DNA from 3 places in the Paenibacillus sp. FSL R7-0302 genome. Region 1 is predicted to be linked to each of the others. Evidence: riboswitches for the same ligand, from Rfam matches in the RefSeq annotation. Region 1 holds a riboswitch; each other region holds the start of a gene.
The links. A riboswitch is a leader RNA that binds a small molecule or an ion and turns the genes downstream of it on or off. The one in region 1 is predicted to bind cyclic di-AMP.

Region 1 (6,578 bases):
GAAGGTTGTGGAGAAAGTGACCAAGCAATCCTGGCAGACGTATTTTGAGCGGTATGTCTATAGCGGGGGGGCACCCGACTTCGCAGTTGACGATATCAGGCTTACGGTTAAACAGGACAACAGCGACAGCGGGGGGAGCCGCTATAGCGCTGTGGTCGATGTAAGCAATAAGGGCAGCCTGTACCCCGATGTTCCCGTGAAATTCACCTTCGCAGACGGGTACACGGTGCAGCAATACTGGAATGGCGAGGGTAAGGCTACCTCCTTTGAATTAACGTATAAAGCGCCGCTGGTCTCCGCAGAGATCGATCCGGGGCATTCCATTCTGCTGGAGAGCAGGCATCTTAATAATTTCAGAATGGCGGAGCTTGAGCCGCGTACACTCTCCCGCTGGACGCTTAGTGCATCAACTCTGCTTGAAACCCTGCTCGGAACTCTTGTCTGGTGAGGTGAAGGAATGGTGAAAAGCTCAATTGCCCGCGGTTGGATCAGCATGAAAGAGCAGTTCTATATATTGATCCTGCTATTTATCTACCGGCTGTTCTGGGGATATTTCCTGTACAAATTCATTAAAAGCGCGGTTGTCCCCGTCCTGCTCCGCTACCCGGATGCGAACGCCGGCGGCAGCGGAATAGGCAGGCTGCTGTATTATATCGAGGGGCAGACCGCGCTGCGCACCGACCCCGCCGTCCAGCACTGGCTGTGGATGCTGCTTGCGCTGACAGTGCTAAGGCTGCTGGTGACTCCCTTTATCCGTGCAGGGCTGCTGCACGAGCTTCACCAGGAGCGCGCCGGAGCGCGGGGACTGTTCTTTTTTCCCGGAATGAGAAAATATGGGCTGCCGGTGCTGGTGTTCAGCCTCGTTGAATGGGCGCTAACCCTCCTGCCGCTCTATTGGCTGCTTCCGCGTATGTACCGTCATCTGCTCAGCGGCGTTCTCGATGTACAGCTCCTGCTCAAGCTGGTGCCTTATGTACTGGGCTGGCTGCTCTATCTCTTCCTTGTCCGGAAGCTTCTGCTCTATATGCAGTTCGGCTATACCGCAGGTACCGGTATGTTCTCCTCGCTGCTGATCTGCCTGAAGGTGCTGCTGCCTTCCATTGGTATATCCATCGTTCTGGGGGCGGGAAGCCTGGCCGTCATTCTGCTCTGCAGCGCCTCTGCTCTGTTCTATCCCGGTTTGCCGGCCCTTATGCTCCGCCAGGCAGCTCCGCTGCCCTCCACGCTGTTCAATATGTGGGGGATCGCTGCCCAGTACCACCTCTGGTCCAGTAAATCATTTCCACAATAATAAGCTGCTGAAGCGGCATACTAAAGAGAGTCACAGCCCCTCTATCCGGGAGCAGGACTCTTTTTTGCTTGAACGGAGGACAAAAGCATTTGCAAAAGGCTAAATCCTCTGATACAATGATGGCTGTACCAGTAGTAACAAAGTTGTAATCTTTCAAGCAAAATCTTCCGTAACTATTGCAATTTAAGCTATGCCGATAAGTCACTGTTCTGGTGCACAAAACGCCGAATTCCCTGCACCGGGAAGTGGGGGAACCATATTTTGGGTGAATTGATCTCGCTTTAGAGGGGTCATAGGGGAACCTTCTACCGAATCCTTAAGCTAACCTCGCAGGCCCTGGAAGGAGTACATCTTTTGATTAGTCAGAATTTCAAGAAAAAATGCACCGCAGCAGCGCTGGGTCTTGTGATGGTATTCACACTCGGAGCGGGCAGTGCCTTCGCAGATTCCAAAATGGATACTGTGATTTCAAAAACCATTGGAACGTCGTATAAAACCGGGGGCACAACCACCAGCGGCTTCGACTGTTCCGGATTTACCAAGTATGTGTTCAAGAATGTCGGGCTTACCTTGCCCCGCACCTCCAAAGCACAGTACAAAGTTGGAACAAGTGTATCCAAGAGCAATCTGCGTTCAGGTGATCTCGTGTTCTTCAATACTCTGGGTAACGGAGTGTCACATGTCGGTATTTATGTTGGAAACGGGAAGTTCGCACAGTCCTCAAGTTCACGTGGTGTAACCATCAGTTCGATGAGCCAGTCCTACTGGGCCAACCGCTACGTTGGCGCCAAACGAGTAATGAGCACAACAGCCTACCAAGCTGTCGCTTACGATTGAACCCTTGAAGCATACCCCGAATATTTCAGCCTCTAACAACTAAATGTAACTTATACGAGCCCGGGATGATTATTGCCGTAATCATTTCCGGGTTTTTCCTTTTCCTTATTCTACCTTTTACACCGAATCCGCCGCCTTGAAACAGCATTTTCTTGCAAAAATAAAGAAATTATCATATAAATTAACCCCTGCGCATAGATATGAGTCTTTCGAAAGGGCTATAACTCTAAAAAACAGCAAAAAAGATGCATTAATATGTTATAAGTGATTGCCAAGCGCCTTAGTCTTTGTTACAATTATCGCAGTGATCTTTTAGTAACATTTTTGTAATTATTGAATCGCTTTTAACAAAGGTTTTGTCATGTATTGAATGAACCGCTAATCCTAATCAACAGTCGTGCCGAGTTCCCTAATGAATTAGGGAAACGGGGGAACCACTTTGGGTGAATTGACCTCCTATTCTAAGAGGGGTCATAGGGGACCTTCAACCGAACCCTTAAGCTAACCTCGTAGGCATTGGAAGGGGTATTTACTTTTGAAGAAGAAGCTAGCAGCCGCAGTACTAAGCTTGTCCATTATCTTCACCATCGGAGCAGGAAGCGCTTTCGCGGATTCCAAAATGGATAAAGTGATCGACAAAGCCATCGGAACCAAATACGTGTCCGGCGGTACATCAACTAACGGGTTTGATTGCTCCGGATTTACAATGTATGTTTTTGATAAGATCGGCATTAACCTGCCCCATCAATCCGGCTCCCAATATCAGATGGGCTCTGCTGTATCCCGTGACGAGATGAGACCGGGCGATCTTGTATTCTTCAATACAAGCGGTAAGGGCGTATCCCATGTCGGTATTTATGTTGGTGACGGCGAATTCGCCCATGCCTCTTCCTCACGTGGTGTAACCATCAGTTCGCTGAGTGACAGTTATTACGTCAACCGCTACGTTGGCGCCAAGCGAATCATGAGTACAGATGCCTACAAGACTGTAGCTTCGGATTCCCAAGACAACGATGATGTACAATAATCCTTTGTAACCTAACGCTCTTTTCCGAGATTTTTGCCGAAATCTTGGAGAAGGGCTTTTTTTGTCTATAAAATTACTTACCCGTCTCTATATTTGTAAAACACCGATTCTGCACTTTCGGAAAATATATTTTGGCGTTTGTCAAGTTTCTGTATTTCCGCAAGGAATGTGCGTCGAAACTCGCTGTTTTTGTATATAATTAATATAAAGAATGATAAGAATAAATTGAATTCCCCTGGAAGGAGGCCTCCCCTAATGATTAGCTCCCCGCTAACCTTTTACGTGGTGCCTATGGAGCCGCAGCATGCCGCTGAGATCTGTGAGTGGAGCTACAAGCCTCCGTATAATATTTACGGCTGGATGTCCTGGGAGCAGATGCAGGCGCTGGGCGTGGAGTTCGGAGACCCGCAGCTGCGCAGCGAGCAATATGTGTCGGTAGTGAACGGACAGGGCGTTCTGTGCGGCTTCGCCCAGCTCTTTCCGATGGAGGGGGTAGTCCGGCTTGGAGTCGGAATGCGGCCCGATCTGTGCGGTCATGGAATGGGGCATCTGTTCATGAAGGCTATTGTGCAGGCAGCACAGGCCCGTTACCCGGAACGCGAGATCGATCTGGAGGTGCTGACCTGGAACCAGCGCGCCATCCGCGCCTATCAGAAATGCGGGTTCACCATAACAGATACCTATGAGCGCCGTACCCCGACGGGCAATAAGCCTTTTTATTGCATGGTCTATGAGGAATAGCACCGGAGAATGAGGTGTTTTCAAAAAAATGGATCATTTGTGTTCATTTTTTTGACACACATACTATGATAACGCTTCACCATCCGCTATAATGGAGTCAGCAGCTTACATGGAGGGACGGATGCAGATGCAGAAATGGATCATGAGCGGTTTGTTTTTTGCCGCCTGTGCCTTTGCAGTAATCTTAATGTTTACCTTACCCGGGAAATCCGAGGTGGCGGAACAGAACAAACCGACCATGCCGGAGGTTGTGCTGGACGCTGCGGGCGCAGAAGCCACAGTGAAGGCCAATTGTATCTCCTGCCACGGTGACCAGCTTCAGGGCGGGGCGGGGCCCAGCCTGCAGCAGGAAGGCGCTTCGCATGACGCAGCTCAGATCTACAGCATAGTCACCAAGGGCCGCGGACAGATGCCCCCCTTCAAAGACAGGCTGGCCCCTGAAGAGATTGCGAATGTAGCCCTATGGCTGGCCGAGAAGAAATAATCCGCAACCTGTACTCACACCATGCTCCTTATTCTAAATGTATAATGCCCGTGACGAGGATAACGAATGATCCTTGCACGGGCATTTTCTATTGATCAGATATTCCTGTTGTCTCCATAGGGGCCTTGTCCTCTAGCGGGTCTTCTCGAATGCCTCATTAAATTCATGCGCCTGGCGGAGATCAAGCTTCTCCACATCTGCAGCCAGCCGCAGAACAACCGTCTTGTAATCAATGGTGATATGCGGGTGATGGTCAAAGGCCTCCGAAATTGCCGCTACCTCATCCACAAAGGCAATTCCCTTCATATATTCACTGAACATATATTTGCGCACCAGCCTATCCCTCTCCAGCTTCCAGCCCTCAAGCTTGCCGATCTGCTCCTGCAGTTGTTCCTCAGTTAATTGCAATTCGTTTCCTCCCTTGCTAAGTTAACGGTTCCTTCAGCCTGCTCTTCTTCTTCAAATAAAACATCCCTCAGCTTCTGAAAGTCCAAGGGATGTGCCAGGCCAAAGATTTTTGATTAAATGTATTCTGACATCCCGGAAATTAGTACTCCACTTCCAATTTTAACATGGCCGGATGCCCGGGACAAACCCGCTGCCGCATTTTCCCCCTGCTTTATACAAGAACGACCGAAGCCAGATCCTCATCACCCAGCAGAATATTAATGCGGTGTGTTTCTTTATCGTACATCACAACTCCGCTGCCCACCTGAATGACCGGCTCGTTGCCCAGCGCGTAGAACAGGTCTTCCGCAAGCGCCTCCCAGACCTCCTGCCTCGATTCCTCCGGCAGATTCGTCCACTCTTCAGGCTCCATTTCAAAAAAAATGTACCCGTCTGCAATCCGTCCAACGGCTCCTGTCAGTTCAACCAGAATTTCACCGTAATCCCTGCCATGCTTAACTCCCACATCAATCACTCCGTTTTCTTCGCTGATGAATAATAACCTACCTTATCTATTATAGCCGAAAAAATCACTTCACAAAAAAGGGAATGATGTCGATAAAGAAGAATATACGTGATTTGGTTACGAACAGAGTGTTCTCCCGCGGTTCAAGGACGAATTAGCGGTTAGTCGATCACTTCTTAATTCTCATGGACGAGGTGCATAAATGGAAATCTCAACAATTCTAGGCCTGGTGTTTGGTCTGATCGCAGTAATCTGGGGGATGATACTCAAGCATGCTCCGCTTGCAAGCTTGAACAACCCCGCTGCCTATGTCATTATTTTTCTTGGCACGGCTGCCTCTATCTTCATGGCCTTTCCGATGTCGGAAGTCAAGAATTTCCCTAAGCTGTTGAAGATCCTGTTTACGAAGAAAAAGATGGTCGGTAAGCCCGAACTGATTACCATGTTCATGGAATGGGCATCCATTACCCGCCGCGAAGGGCTGCTCGCTCTGGAGTCCAATGTCGATGAAATTGAAGATAACTTCCTCCGTAACGGCATGCGGATGATTATTGACGGCAATGATCAGGAGTTCGTCCGTGATGTATTAATGGAAGATATTCATGCCACTGAAGACAGACATAAAGCCGGAGCCTTGATCTTCTCCCAGGCCGGGATGTATGCCCCTACACTAGGGGTTCTCGGGGCTGTTATCGGGCTGATCGCCGCCTTGGGGGATATGAGTAACATGGACGTCCTGGCCCACGCGATTGCCGGTGCCTTCATTGCAACCCTGCTCGGGATATTCACCGGTTATGTCATGTGGCATCCTATGGCGAACAAGCTGAAGCGGATATCCAAACGCGAGATTGAAGTCCGCCTGATGATGGTCGAGGGTCTGCTCTCCATTCAGTCCGGGGTGTCTACCATTGCCATTAACCAGAAGCTGTCCGTCTTCCTGACTCCGTCCGAGCGTGCCAAGCTGAGCGAGAAGGAGGGGGCTTCCAGTGAGCAAAAAGACTAGGCATGAGGAACATGAAGAGCATGCCGATGAATCCTGGCTGCTTCCCTATTCTGATCTGATGACCCTGCTTGTTGCTCTGTTCCTGGTTATGTACGCCATGAGCGCTACGGACGCCGTGAAGTTCCAGCAAATGGCTGAAGCCTTTAATTCAGCGCTCAGCGGCGGCGGCGGCGTCCTGGAGTACCGGTCGGATTCCCCGACCAGCACCCAGCTGGACCAGGGCAAGCAGGATAAAATGAACAATGTGATTGCCAAGAACACCGGCACCTCCGATCTGTCCAA
Region 2 (6,578 bases), 540 kb from region 1:
TATCCATGGACCTTGGTCGGACCCCATCTATCTGACCTCCATTGGTTTCGATCCGGCACTCTTCCATGATGAAGACGGTAAGCACTATGTGTCCATCCTTGAATGGGAGACCCGTGAAGGGTACCAAGCCCCTGGACATATTGTGATCGCTGAATTTGATTTGAACGAGGGCAAGATAGTTGGAACATGGCACCGGGTCACGCAAGGCTTTACCAGCCGCGGCTGTGCTGAAGCACCGCAGATCTATAAATATAGAGATAGGTATTATCTTTTATTAGCTGCTGGCGGAACTGGTTATGCTCATGGTGTTGAGCTGGGACGTTCGAAGAATATTTTTGGTCCCTATGAACCGCATCCGTCGGGAGAGCCGATCATCACCTCCTCGCCGCGCCATCTATTTTCACTTGGTAATCCGGATGCCGGGCATTTTGAGATGTATAATCCAAGTTCAATTATGCAAAAAGCAGGTCACGGCTCATTAGTTCAAACCCAAACAGGGGAATGGTATATTGCTCATCTCATGTCACGCCCTGTGGAAGGAACGCTAATGAATCCATTAGGCCGTGAAACCTCTATTCAAAAAATGCATTGGACAGAGGATGGCTGGCTGGAAATGAAGGATGGATCGAATGTAGCGAAAATGGCAGTTGAGGGGATGACAGGTGTTGAATTAGAGGCCGATGGAATCTCTCATGACGTATTTGATGATTTTAATCAGGAGAAATATGATCTTCATTTTCTGACTCCGTACCGGGAACAGCAAGCTGTATGGGTGAATACGGTTGAACGTCCGGGTTGCTTACGCATTCATGGAGAGAATTCTTTTTTCTCGCAGATCCATCCGGCGATTATGGCTACGCGTGCAACCTCCCTTCATTATGAAGTGCAAACCAAGGTGGAGTTCCACCCCGATCATTACTCGGAAACGGCCGGTATGGGGCTATACTATGATTCTAATAATTGGCTGTATGTTCACTTGACCCACTCTGAATCAGAGGGCACCGTTCTATATGTACTGCAGGCCAAGCTGGGAGAGCGCATCGAGCTGGTCCACAATTACATTCCAGTCCCTGAAGACACAGCGGAGCTGAAGCTTATCTATAATGCAGGCATCGCGAGTATCCTTTACCGCTTCGGGGATAACGGGGATTGGCAAACTTTTGTAGAGAATATCGATGTTCTCTATTTGTCGGATGAAGGCGTGAACGGGGAGCCGGGGGAGATTGGCGGGTTTACAGGCTTGTTCAATTTCATCGGTTCCGTGGATGCTCACCAGCATGACTCCTTCGCTGATTTTGACTATTATGGCGTGAAGAATTACTAATCATGCGAAAAAGACTCTTCTGAGTAAGAAAAGCCCATTCTTTTAAGGATGGGTTATTCATTTTATAATGAATTGAAAGAGCACACGATATTAATGACTTGACTAATAAATATTAAATTTTATAAGGAGGATTTTCCACTGGATCACCCCAAAATGTCGATCTACAGGATCTGACATTTAAACAGGTGCTGGATTATACGGATTCGGTTATTATAGCGGAGGTCATTCAGCAAATGCCGGATTTCAGCGTGGATCTAATTACGGAGCCAGTACGGCTATAAACTGGATAATCTTATTAGTGAGATTAAGGCTTTAAAAAACAATTAAAGGTATCCTTTAAATCATGTGACGATCATTCCCTGAAGTCTTGCTTACCCGGACCCTGAACTGGTGAAAACGCCGGAGATGGTGTACCTTAGTAGTATTAGTCTTTAGGAGTGGTGAATGGTTGTGAAGAAAAGTAGACAAACCCCCGTGCTGGTCGCGGCTTCTATCCTGCTCATTATTGTCAGCAGCCTGATCCCCTCGGATCAGTCGACTTGGCTGGGGGCGTTACAGACCCTTCTGCTGGGAGCCGGACTGCTCGGCTGCTGTATGGCTTTTTGGCGGTTTGCCAAGGGCGGCAAGGGTGGCAAGGGCAAGAGCTGAGTTCTATGTAGTGAACGGCCGGCGGAGACAGGATCAGTGCATGGGATGGTTAGCTATGTAAGGTGAGCCAGGCACTGTATGGGTGCTGATGCTGAGAGTCAAGGATTAAGTCGCGGCGGATGCTGCGGCTTTATTTGATAGAATTTATATGTTTTGGGGTCCCCGCAAAAGTACCTGAGTCATCACCTACGCTAAAGCCCCACTTTGTGGGGGGTTGCGGACTCAGCGGCCCTTATTTTGTGAAAAAGACTGATTATCTTCCCGGAGCGGACTGAGAGGACGCTAAAGGGCTGTATGGAGCGCAAAATGAGACGGAATTGGTTAATTAAGCGCCTCTCAGTCCGCATGGCCTTCGGAATGGTCCCATTTGCTGAAATAGCGGATCTGTAGTCCGCATGGCCCGCTACCCATCTCCCTCTGTCGCATCCGTACCCTAATTCCGCCACATCCAACTCATTCCGCCGTACTCATTCCTATATTCCGCGTATCCCGCGTTATTCCCAGTCTCACCCCGCTGAAGGGCGGTGGACCGCAGGCAAGGCTGAATGTGCGGCTGCCATCTGTTCGCGTATTCCTCTAAGCTGGGCCTTTAGCTCGGGGATGCTGCACTCCAGAATCTGGCTGATGTCGGGGAGGGGGAGCTGGATGCCATACCACAAGGCACTGGCAACGTGATCGTCCCAGTTAAGCAGCGCAGAAGCGCAGCGGCTGCGGTCCCGGGCGAGCACGGCACACTGGCGGATGCACTCTCTGTAGGCAGCCGCAGCAGCGCCATCGCCTGAGAGGCTGCCCTTCAGCCATAGTGTATGGAGTGCTACGAAGGTGGCGATTGCAGCTTGTTCGGCGCGGGCGCCTTGCTCCAGCAGCAGGCAGCTAAGCGCGTAGACGGGACCGCTATATTGCTGGGTGTAGGGGTTGAATCCGGCAGCGGCTGTTAGTTTGGGCGATAAGGGGTCAGGCATGTGGTCACGTTCCTTCCTGAATCTATACTGTGCAGTTCATCCAGCGCGCAAAAAACCGCAGGCAGAGGAGGACCTCTGCCTGCGGTTGTGGGTAACAGGCTTAAGAAGCCTGGCACAAAAGCGTGGCGGATCAGGGCTCTCTCCTTACGCTTACGAGGTTAGCTGTCGGATTCGGACGGTGAGAGTCGCCCTACCTGCCGGAGACCTGCGCGTGGCATTCTCCTTCGGATTCACCCCAAGTCGGCCTGACGGCCGGATGGTTCCCCCGTTTTCCACATGACGGAAATTCAGCGTGCATGCATATGCTCATTTTCATGAATGCATTCATTTGCTTTCAACACGAATCATACTCTCTTCAGAGGGGGTTTGTAAAAATGGAAAAGAGTGCTATTCGCCTTGTTTTCAGCAAATGGCTGACTGGTTATGCAAATGGAAGCGAAAACTCATATATGTAGCAGATTATCTGCCATTTATCTCGCTCAATCGCTGTTTTTTATTTTTGGCAGACGGCGGCGGGGAAGAAGGGTTCCCCCATGTATCAGCTCACCACCAAAGCGGCTCATTCTGATTCTTCCAGGCAATCATCCGCTTCATCTCACGAACGGTTCCTGTTGTAATCTCATAGTCGCTGCGTTCAGTGGCATGAAGGTCCAGGAAATGCAGCATCCCTCCATAAGTCCCCACGGCCAGCATGGTCTCATCCGGATTGACAGCTAATCCGGAAATGGTGCTTCCGGCATAATAACGCCACAGCTCCCGCCCCTCTACATCAACGAGCCTCAAGTAGCCATAGGCATCGCCAATGACAACACCGTCCTTCAGCGCTGCCGCCGCATACACCCGGGCTTCCCCGTTAACGACCGGATATTCCTGATCTGGCAGGAGCTTGCCTGCTTCTAGATCTTCAAGGGACACGGCAACAGTAACGCCATTGTAGAAGTGGCAGGCATTGTACCATACACTATGCTGGTCCTTCGTAAATATAGTATAGTGCGGGTAACTGGATTCCGGATTGAATAAGTGAACCTGCCCTGAAGCTGTGTCATATAAAAGATGATCACTGCCCTGGCTGCCATAGGCAACCCATCTTCCATCCGGAGAGACAGCACCATGCGGCATGTCGATCTCAATATGCTCCATCTCATCTGCTTTATATTCTTCGAGGTCAGGATGCAGCAGCTTCACCTCCCATGGCTTCTCCTGCAATTGCTGGACCAGGATAATCCCCTGACTTGTAACAAGCAATAACGCTTGACCGTCGTTAAAAGGAATAACTTGCTCCAAGGGTAACTCCTGATCCAGGCAGTCTATGTTCAAAACGGTAAAGTCCGGGTCCAGCGCTTGAATCATTCCATTCAGCTCCCGCCACGAAAGCTCGGCCACTACTTCTCCCTGTAATGCGCTGTTCATGGATTGCAGAATAGTAATCCCTTGCGTGCCCGCGAGTGCATAGAACTGATTGTCAGGAGATGCCCCAACCAGGCTAAATTCGTCGAATACGGAAATAACATCCCTATGTACAGCCACAACTGCATTCTTCTCCCAAGGTGAGCCGGTGCTGAACACCACAGCATCATCACTTATGAAATGGATACCGCGAATCGCCTGCATCTCCTTCTGAAAGTGCCCGGAGAGCGGCCACGTTGCCGCCGGTAGTTGCTCCCGCAGCTCAGCAATCTCACCGTGCTCATTAGCTCCTCGAATCATCTTATAGATTTTGGCGGCGAGGGCCCCGCGTGTATCCTCTGCGGGTTCATTTCCCGCTTTGTCCCAGCCTTCTGTCAGGCCCTTATGTACGAATTGATTGACGTCGCTCGCATAACGCGTTCCTTCTTCACGCCATTTGGCGGCATGCTCATCCTGTAGCCATTTCAAAGGATCAAGCCTCCTTTTCCAGATATATATAAATATACAGTTATTTCATCGATGAATCGCAAAAAAAAGGCGCTGCTCCTGTTGAGAGGACAGCACCTTTGCGTATATTACAGAACAGCAGCATCCATAAGCTCCTGAAGCTCAGGGAGATTGAAGCCCTTGACCGCCCGGTCCCCGGATACGGTGACTGGAATGCCCATGAAGCCCAGCTTCTCCACTTCCTCCTGGTAGACGGAGCTGGTCATCACATCCCGGACCTCGAAGGGAATGCCCTTGCTCTCCAGCAGCTGCTTCACCTGATTGCATTCGCCGCAGCCGGAGGTCGAATAGACAATTACGTTCGCGCTCATTGTTCCACTGCTTCCTTTATCGCTTTTTGGGTAATCTTCCAGTGTGAGGTGTTCCAGCGGACCTCGCTGTCCTCCAGCAGGAAAATCTGCGGGGATTCATGCTTGATCCCGAAATCCTCAGCAATCTGATTGGACACAGACCGGTCTTCGATCACATGGACAACGGCTGCTGGAGTATCTGAATGCTGTGCATAGGCCTGGAATTCCTCGTTGGCCTTGGCGCTGATCGGGCAGGTGGTGCTGTGCTTGAAGAGCAGTTTTTTGCCGGGCTGCCCGATATATTGCTGTAGTTCATCCTTAGTATGGATCTGTTGAATAGACACCTTAGAATCACCTTCCTGTGTAAGAGTGAATGAAACCTGTTGTCAACAATTGTGTTGTTAACAACTATTAATCATGATTGTAGCATAGTTCAAAATTAAAGCAAAAGAAAGTTCAGCTAAGCCTGCCCCTCCCTTGCAGGACGTTGTTAACGGCCGGTGGCCATGCTAATGTGAGAGGGATGAACTTAGGCTCAGTGCATAATCATGCAGATATGAGGGGGGAGCTTATGAAAAGGGTTGCTTGTGTCACCGGTGCTGACCGTGGACTCGGATTGTACCTGGTTCGCTCTCTTTTAGAGAGTAAATACATGGTGTTTGCCGGACAGTATTTGCCGGACCCTGCGCTACTTGAAGCTTTGAAAGCGCAATACCCGGATAGCCTGAGGCTGGTCCCTCTCGATATCGGCAGTGCAGGGAGCGTAAAGGAGGCCGCGCGGAGTATTGCCGGAAGTACAGGGCACCTTGATATAATTATCAATAACGCAGGGATTATCCACAAGTCTGATGATGCAACGGTGCTCGTGGATATGGATGATGAAGCTATGGCGGAGATTTATAACGTGAACACGCTGGGTGCGCTGAGGGTGAGCAATGCACTGATGGGCTTACTGCTGCAAGGCCGCCAGCGTCTGGTGGTTAATATCTCGTCGGAGGCCGGAAGCATCGGGCGGAACAAGCGGATCAATATGTATGGCTACTGTATGTCGAAGGCCGCGCTTAATATGCAGTCTTCGCTGCTGCACAATCATCTGCGTGCGATGGGCGGACAAGTGCTGGTCTTCCATCCCGGCTGGCTGCAGACTTATATGAACGGGGAGAAGGATGCAGAGGCGCCTGTAACTCCTGAAGAATCAGCAGGCAAGATTATGACGATCGTTCATAACCACAGGATGTATCTAGCCGAAGAACCGGCTTATATCGATCTGGACGGCAATCTCTGGCCCTGGTGACACGAACACATTCAGGACAGGCTAACTTGGCAAAAGAGAGGTGTGTACATCATGTCTTCATACAAAGCACTAGCGTTCGGCAGCTATACTGAAGTGAAATATCATCCCTTCGAAGGGGTAGACCGTGAGCTGGAGCAGCTCCTTGA
Region 3 (6,578 bases), on a different contig from region 1:
GCCATAACGCGCGCTTCACGGGGGCAGTCCTCCAAGCTGGAACTGAAGGTACGGAGCAAAGGCGGGGAGCAGCTGATCTGTAGTGTCACTGTCTTTCCTTTGCTGCATCATACGGAGCAGTGGGTCTATATTGTGGCCGAGGATGTGACTGCCCTGATGAAGTATCAGTATGAGCTGCTGGAGGCCAGGGATGCTGCGGAGAGTGCTGTGACGATGAAAAGCGAGTTCCTCGCCACCATGAGCCATGAGATCCGCACGCCGCTGAACGGCATTATCGGTGTCAACCAGCTGCTGTCCGAGGAGATCAGCAATCCTGAGCATCTGGAGCTCCTGCGGCTTCAGAGTACAAGCAGCCACGCTCTGCTGCATGTGATGAGCGATATTCTCGATATCTCCCGGCTGGAGGCGGATGGCCTCTCACTGAACAAGGATACTTTCGGGCTGAAGGCGCTGCTCCAGGGCTGTATGGACCTGTTCATGGTGAGCACACAAGACAAGCCGTTATCTCTTGAGCTTCTGATCGAGGAGGGACTTCCCGACAAGTTCACCGGGGATGCTGCGCGTATCCGCCAGATTCTCATCAACCTGATCGGCAATGCGGTGAAATTCACGCCATCCGGCACGGTAACGGTTAAAGTGGAGTCCTATGGCGTCAGGGAGACCGCTCAGGCGCTGCAATTCATGGTACGCGACACCGGCATTGGCATCTCACCGGATAAGCTGCAGCTGCTCTTCCAGTCCTTCTCGCAGGTGGACGGGTCGCATACCCGCAAGTACCCCGGCACGGGTCTGGGCCTGGCGATCTGCAAGAAGCTGGTGGACCTGATGCAAGGAGAAATCTGGGCAGAACCGGCAGAAGGGGGCGGCACACAATTCTTCTTCAGAATTAAGCTGCAGTCGCAGGAGCATTCCCCGGAGGTATTTTTCGGCAAGGATACAGGGGAAGGGGAGTCAGCAGAGGAGAATGAAGCCGTATAAGACAGCGATTGCCAACAAGAGAGTTAACATTATATAATTTGAAAGTAACTATTCTTTTATCACGATAGTCCTGAGGACGGAAAGGAACTCTCTTTGAGCAAAACAAAAAAGAACAATGTCACGGCTCCCCAGATGAGCAAGCAGGAGAAGCGCAGGGCAGAGCAGGAGCAGCAGAAGCAGAAAACGAGAATTCTTATCGTGAGTACGGTGGCCATCGTCGTTATTATTTTTGTAGGCTTATTCATGCTTGCTTCCAAGGACTCTTCGCCTGCCGGCACAGACAGTACGCCGGTTGCCTTCAATTACAGTGAAATGATGCGGCTTGGCAAGGAGGATGCTCCGGTCAAAATAGTGGAATTCGGCGACTTTAAATGTCCGGCTTGCGCCCAGTTCACCGGTGTCATCAAGCCGCAGATCGTTCAGGGCTATGTAGATCAGAATAAAGCAGCCTTCTATTTCGTGAATCTGGCCTTCATCGGCAAGGATTCCAGAACGGCCTCCCTGGCAGCGCTATCGGTCTATCATCAGAACCAGGAAGCGTTCTGGAAGTATTTCGATGCGATCTATGCCAATCAGGGGAATGAAGAGAAGGAATGGGCTACGCCTGACTTCCTGGTGAGTCTCGCCAAGCAGCTGGAGCTGCCGGTGGATTACGACCTGCTGCGCAAGGACATTGACGAGCGTACCTACGTAAGCGAGCTGGAGCGGGATATTCAGCTTGGCACCGATACGGGTGTAACGAATACGCCATCCTTGTACGTGAACGGCATCAAGGTGAAGGAGCCTTTCAATATGGAGGCGATTGACGCCCAGATTCAGGCAGCAACAGCAGCAGCGGGAGCAGGGACCGCCCAATGACCGTCTTCTCTGCCTTCTGCCGGCGTAACTGTCTCTACTTGGCCTGGTTCGTCTGTGTGGTGGCTGTAGCAGGAAGCCTGTATCTCAGTGAGGTCCTAAATTACGAGCCCTGTAAGCTGTGCTGGTTCCAGCGGATCTTCATGTATCCGCAGCTGTTCCTGCTGGGGATCGCCACCTACCGGGCGGACAAGCGGATCATTCCATACGTGCTTCCCCTTAGTCTGATCGGCGGCTGCATCTCTATTTATCATTATGCGGAGCAGAAAATTCCGGCGCTCAGCAAGGTGCTTCCCTGTACCATCGGCGTACCGTGCAACAAGGATTATCTGAACTGGTTCGGATTTATAACGATCCCTCTGCTTGCACTTATAGCCTTTGCCTTAATCTCGATTCTGCTCTGGACAGGACGCAAAGAGGAGCCTGCGGAGTAAGAAGCTGACGGGCAGAAGGAAGAGAAGAGAATACCTTTAATTTTAGTAAAAAATAATATGCAAAAACCCTGTAAAATCACGTGGTAAAGGGATAATGAAAGAGAATGAAAGATCAAGACATACCGGATGATGAATTTGGTTGTTTTGAGTGCTTTTCATTCTTTTTTCATTTGTTTCCACGCTTTACGGAAGACGTGTTGTAGCTTAATATTAGTCCTTGTGAGAAGTTGAATATGCGCTGAATTTTCCGGAAGGAAAAACGGGGGAACCACACTTTGGCTAAGGCCAAAAGGGGTGAATCGGAGCAGGCTACTTGACCTGTAACCGTAGGGCTACCACAGTCCGAATCCGCCAGCTAACCTCGTAAGCCACTAGTGGGATAATGACCATGCACACTAAGGCATGCGGATCATTTCCGTATGCTTATTTTGGTGCCTGCATTTATGAAATCCACTTATGAAAACAGCGCAGGGAAACCCGTTTCAACTTAACCAAGAGAGGAACTGTTACTACAATGGTAAGCAAGGTAAAACGACTATTGATCGGGCGTCCGATGAAGTCGAACGAACTCGATCATGAAAAGTTATCCAAGGTGAAAGCACTGGCTGTCCTGTCTTCTGATGCGCTCTCGTCTGTAGCCTACGGAACAGAACAAATTCTGATTGTACTGGTGGCCGCCGGGTTCACCGCTATCTGGTACTCCTTGCCAATTGCATTAGCCGTATTGGGCCTGCTGGCTATTCTGATTCTGTCCTACCGGCAGACGATCTTCGCTTATCCCCAAGGCGGGGGCGCGTATATTGTCGCCAAAAGCAATCTAGGGGTGCATACCGGCTTACTGGCCGGCGGCTCTCTTCTGGTGGATTACATTCTGACGGTGGCGGTAAGCGCCTCGGCGGGGACGGATGCAATCACTTCAGCTTTTCCAAGTCTGCATAATCATAGTGTTCTCATAGCGGTATCTGTTATCGTGCTCTTAACGATTGTTAACCTGCGGGGAGTGACCGAATCGGCCTCCTTCATCGCTATCCCGGTCTATCTGTTCGTGGTTTCCATCTTCGTGCTCATCATCTCGGGGGTCTTCAAATATATGACCGGCGGCGCCCATGCCCATGTTCCTGAGATTGGCTCGGCGGTATCGAACGTGAGTATGTTCCTGCTGCTGAAGGCCTTCAGCTCCGGCTGTTCGGCTCTGACCGGGGTAGAAGCGGTCTCCAATGCCATTCCTAACTTCAAAGCGCCCGCGGAGAAAAATGCAGCCAAAACGCTGATGCTCATGGGCCTCATTCTCGGGGTAATGTTCACAGGTATTACGCTGCTCGCTTACTGGTACGGTATCATGCCTGATGAGAAGGCCACCGTGGTCTCACAGATTACCGAATCTACCTTCGGCCGCGGCGGACTGTACTTCTTCATTCAGGGGATTACGGCGGTTATCCTGTTCCTGGCAGCCAATACGGCGTACTCGGCCTTCCCGCTGCTGGCGTTCATGTTCGCCAAAGATAAATATCTGCCCCATGCCTTCATGGTGCGCGGCGACCGGCTGGGCTTCTCCAACGGTATTATTTTCCTCGGTGTCATGTCGGCTGTGCTGGTGGCGGCGTTTCACGGGAATACGGAAGGACTCATTCCATTATATGCAGTAGGGGTATTCATTCCGTTCACGCTGTCGCAGCTGGGCATGATGGTCCAATGGTACAGAACGAAGCCGAAAGGCTGGCAGAGCAAGTTCGCCGTCAATACGGTGGGGATGCTCACTACATTAACGATCACCCTGATTTTCATAATCACTAAATTCTCCAGCGTGTGGATGGCCTTCATCTTCCTACCGGCTGTTATCATCGTGTTCCACCGGATTCACCGCCATTATATGAATATTGCCGATCAGCTGCGGATCTGTCCGGCTACCGATAAGCCTTGTATCAAAGGAAGCACCGTAGTCGTTCCGGTCGCCGGTGTGACTCGCGCTGTACTACATTCGATCAGCTATGCGAAGTCATTGACAGATAATGTGGTCGCTGTATATGTAGGCTTCGATGAAGAAGAGATTCACAAGATGGAGCAGAAGTGGGAGGAGTGGAACCCCGGCGTACGCCTGATCGTCCTGCGCTCCCGCTACCGCAGCATTATCCGCCCGCTGGTGAAGTTCATCGATACAGTAGAGTGGAAGACCTCTTCAACGGATCATATTACCGTCCTGATTCCGCAATTCGTGACCAAGCACTGGTGGCAGGCGGTGCTGCATAATCAGACCAGCTTGTTCATCCGCTCTTATCTGATGAATCAGAAGGACATTGTCATCGCCACGGTTCCTTTCCATCTGCATAAATAATATAGAAGATTATAGGAAGACGGCTGTTTCTGCTTAATGCGGAGGCGGCCGTTTTTACGTTATTATAAGTTATTGGTTGACATAGAGAATGAGAATCAATATCATCAGTATAGACAAGATGAAGGTAACAGAGCTTTTGCCAATCATGAGGGTAACATACAGGAGGGGTATTCAATGTTTTCGTTCAACCTGCAAGGATCAAGAAGCGGGAAGCTGGCGGTGGCCGGACTTATGACTACAACACTGCTGCTGTCCGCTTGCGGAAATAATAATAGCAACGCAGGCAGTAACGGTGGAGCAGGCACCGCACCTGCGGCAACCGCAGAAGCGACTGCGGTACCTGCAGCAACTGCTGCACCCGCTGTGGAGAAGACCGTAACGGATGCAATGGGACATAAGGTGACCGTTCCCGCTAATCCGCAGCGTGTAATTGCTTCTTATCTGGAGGATTATCTGGTAGCACTCGGTGTGACTCCGGTTGCCCAGTGGTCTACGAAGAACGGTACTCAGGCTTACCTCGCTGCTGAGCTTAAGGACGTTCCGCCGATCAGCTATGACCTGCCGCTTGAAGCCGTCACCAGCTTCACGCCGGATTTTCACATCGTCCAGTCGGAGGGCTCGGTTCAGAACGGTCTTTATGACCAGCTGAATAAGATTGCACCAACCTATGTACTCGGTGATGAGGTCAGCAGTGACTGGCGTGCAGCCTTGCTCAAGATCGGAGAGCTGCTCAATAAGACACCGGAAGCGGAGAAGGCTATTGCAGACTATGACCAGAAAGCGGCTTCAGCCAAAGCGGCTGTATCTGCGGCAATCGGCGATGATTCAGTAGCGGTTCTGTGGCTGGTGTCCAAGAATTTCTTCATTGTAGATGAGACCCGCAGCAGCGGTGCAGTATTGTATGGCGATCTTGGAGTGAAGCTCCCGAATCTTGTGACCGATATTCCTGCGGAGTCCAGAGCACCGTGGAACCCGATTTCACTGGAGAAATTATCTGAGCTAACTGCAGAGCATATCATTCTGGTGAACAGTGACAAGGCAAGCGGAGCTGAGATTACAGAAGGTGCAGTCTGGAAGGGAATTCCGGCCGTTAAGGCAGGGAATGTTCATGAATTCGGCAAAGATACCAGCTGGCTGTATAGCGGCCCTATAGCCAATTCCAAGACCATCGATGATATTCTGAGCAGTTTTGTGAAATAGGTCTTTACCGGCCGGAGAATTGTGCAGGCTTTTATATCCTCAGGATATAGAAGCCTGCCTCTTTTTTAAGTTGAACAATATTCATATCTTTGCGATAATGAGAATCATAATCATCTATATTTCCCTAATAATCCTGATAAGGAGACGGCATATGGCTTCATCCACAGATTCTGCTCTACAAGCTCCTTCTGTTGAAGGGAACACATCTGTCCGGTCGCGGCCGCTTGCCGCTGCTGTTATTCTGGTGCTGGGAATAGCAGCGATTGTCTTCGGCCTGATGGTATCCGTATCGGTCGGTGCGGCGGATATCCGGCTGGCTACCGTATGGGAGGCGGTGTTCCGGTTCAATCCGGAGCTGCCCCAGCATCAGGTCATTCGGGAGCTGCGGATTCCCCGGGCTGCCGCAGGAGCGCTGGTCGGCGCATGTTTTGCCGTTGCCGGTGCGATTATGCAGGGGATGACCCGCAACCCGCTGGCGGATTCCGGACTGCTTGGTCTTAATGCAGGTGCGGGCGTTGGACTGGCCCTGGCTTTTGCCTTCGCGCCAACATTATCCTTCGCTTACATCATGCTGTACTGCTTCCTTGGAGCGGCTGTGGCCTCACTGCTGGTATTCGGGATCGGTTCGCTCTCCCATAGCGGACTGACCCCGCTTCGGCTGACCCTCGCCGGTGCGGCAGTAAGCGCCATGCTGCTGGCGGTCAGCCAGGGCATTGCTATCCTGTTCAGCCTCTCCCAGGATATCGCCTTTTGGATGGCCGGGGGGATTGGCGGAGCGA

Region 2: linked by a shared signal. The riboswitch ahead of MKY96_RS26015 (hypothetical protein) and the one ahead of MKY96_RS28350 (C40 family peptidase) in region 1 are both predicted to bind cyclic di-AMP.
Region 3: linked by a shared signal. The riboswitch ahead of MKY96_RS11210 (APC family permease) and the one ahead of MKY96_RS28350 (C40 family peptidase) in region 1 are both predicted to bind cyclic di-AMP.

What each region holds. Positions count from the first base shown of each region.
Region 1 is NZ_JBBOWB010000002.1:608,885-615,462, forward strand. It holds gene MKY96_RS28335 (M1 family aminopeptidase) at 1-448, shown strand, start outside; gene MKY96_RS28340 (hypothetical protein) at 458-1,291, shown strand; cyclic di-AMP (ydaO/yuaA leader) riboswitch at 1,504-1,642, shown strand; gene MKY96_RS28345 (C40 family peptidase) at 1,700-2,128, shown strand; cyclic di-AMP (ydaO/yuaA leader) riboswitch at 2,517-2,659, shown strand; gene MKY96_RS28350 (C40 family peptidase) at 2,664-3,155, shown strand; gene MKY96_RS28355 (GNAT family N-acetyltransferase) at 3,411-3,896, shown strand; gene MKY96_RS28360 (c-type cytochrome) at 4,024-4,380, shown strand; gene MKY96_RS28365 (4a-hydroxytetrahydrobiopterin dehydratase) at 4,513-4,788, opposite strand; gene MKY96_RS28370 (hypothetical protein) at 5,000-5,293, opposite strand; gene motA (flagellar motor stator protein MotA) at 5,496-6,296, shown strand; gene motB (flagellar motor protein MotB) at 6,280-6,578, shown strand, end outside.
Region 2 is NZ_JBBOWB010000002.1:68,706-75,283, reverse strand. It holds gene MKY96_RS26025 (family 43 glycosylhydrolase) at 1-1,324, shown strand, start outside; gene MKY96_RS26020 (hypothetical protein) at 1,775-1,972, shown strand; gene MKY96_RS26015 (hypothetical protein) at 2,479-2,934, opposite strand; cyclic di-AMP (ydaO/yuaA leader) riboswitch at 3,068-3,237, opposite strand; gene MKY96_RS26010 (WD40 repeat domain-containing protein) at 3,478-4,809, opposite strand; gene MKY96_RS26005 (glutaredoxin family protein) at 4,917-5,159, opposite strand; gene ytxJ (bacillithiol system redox-active protein YtxJ) at 5,156-5,482, opposite strand; gene MKY96_RS25995 (SDR family NAD(P)-dependent oxidoreductase) at 5,710-6,432, shown strand; gene MKY96_RS25990 (ThuA domain-containing protein) at 6,484-6,578, shown strand, end outside.
Region 3 is NZ_JBBOWB010000001.1:2,554,222-2,560,799, forward strand. It holds gene MKY96_RS11195 (sensor histidine kinase) at 1-978, shown strand, start outside; gene MKY96_RS11200 (DsbA family protein) at 1,072-1,836, shown strand; gene MKY96_RS11205 (disulfide oxidoreductase) at 1,833-2,267, shown strand; cyclic di-AMP (ydaO/yuaA leader) riboswitch at 2,494-2,653, shown strand; gene MKY96_RS11210 (APC family permease) at 2,782-4,599, shown strand; gene MKY96_RS11215 (ABC transporter substrate-binding protein) at 4,774-5,799, shown strand; gene MKY96_RS11220 (FecCD family ABC transporter permease) at 5,951-6,578, shown strand, end outside.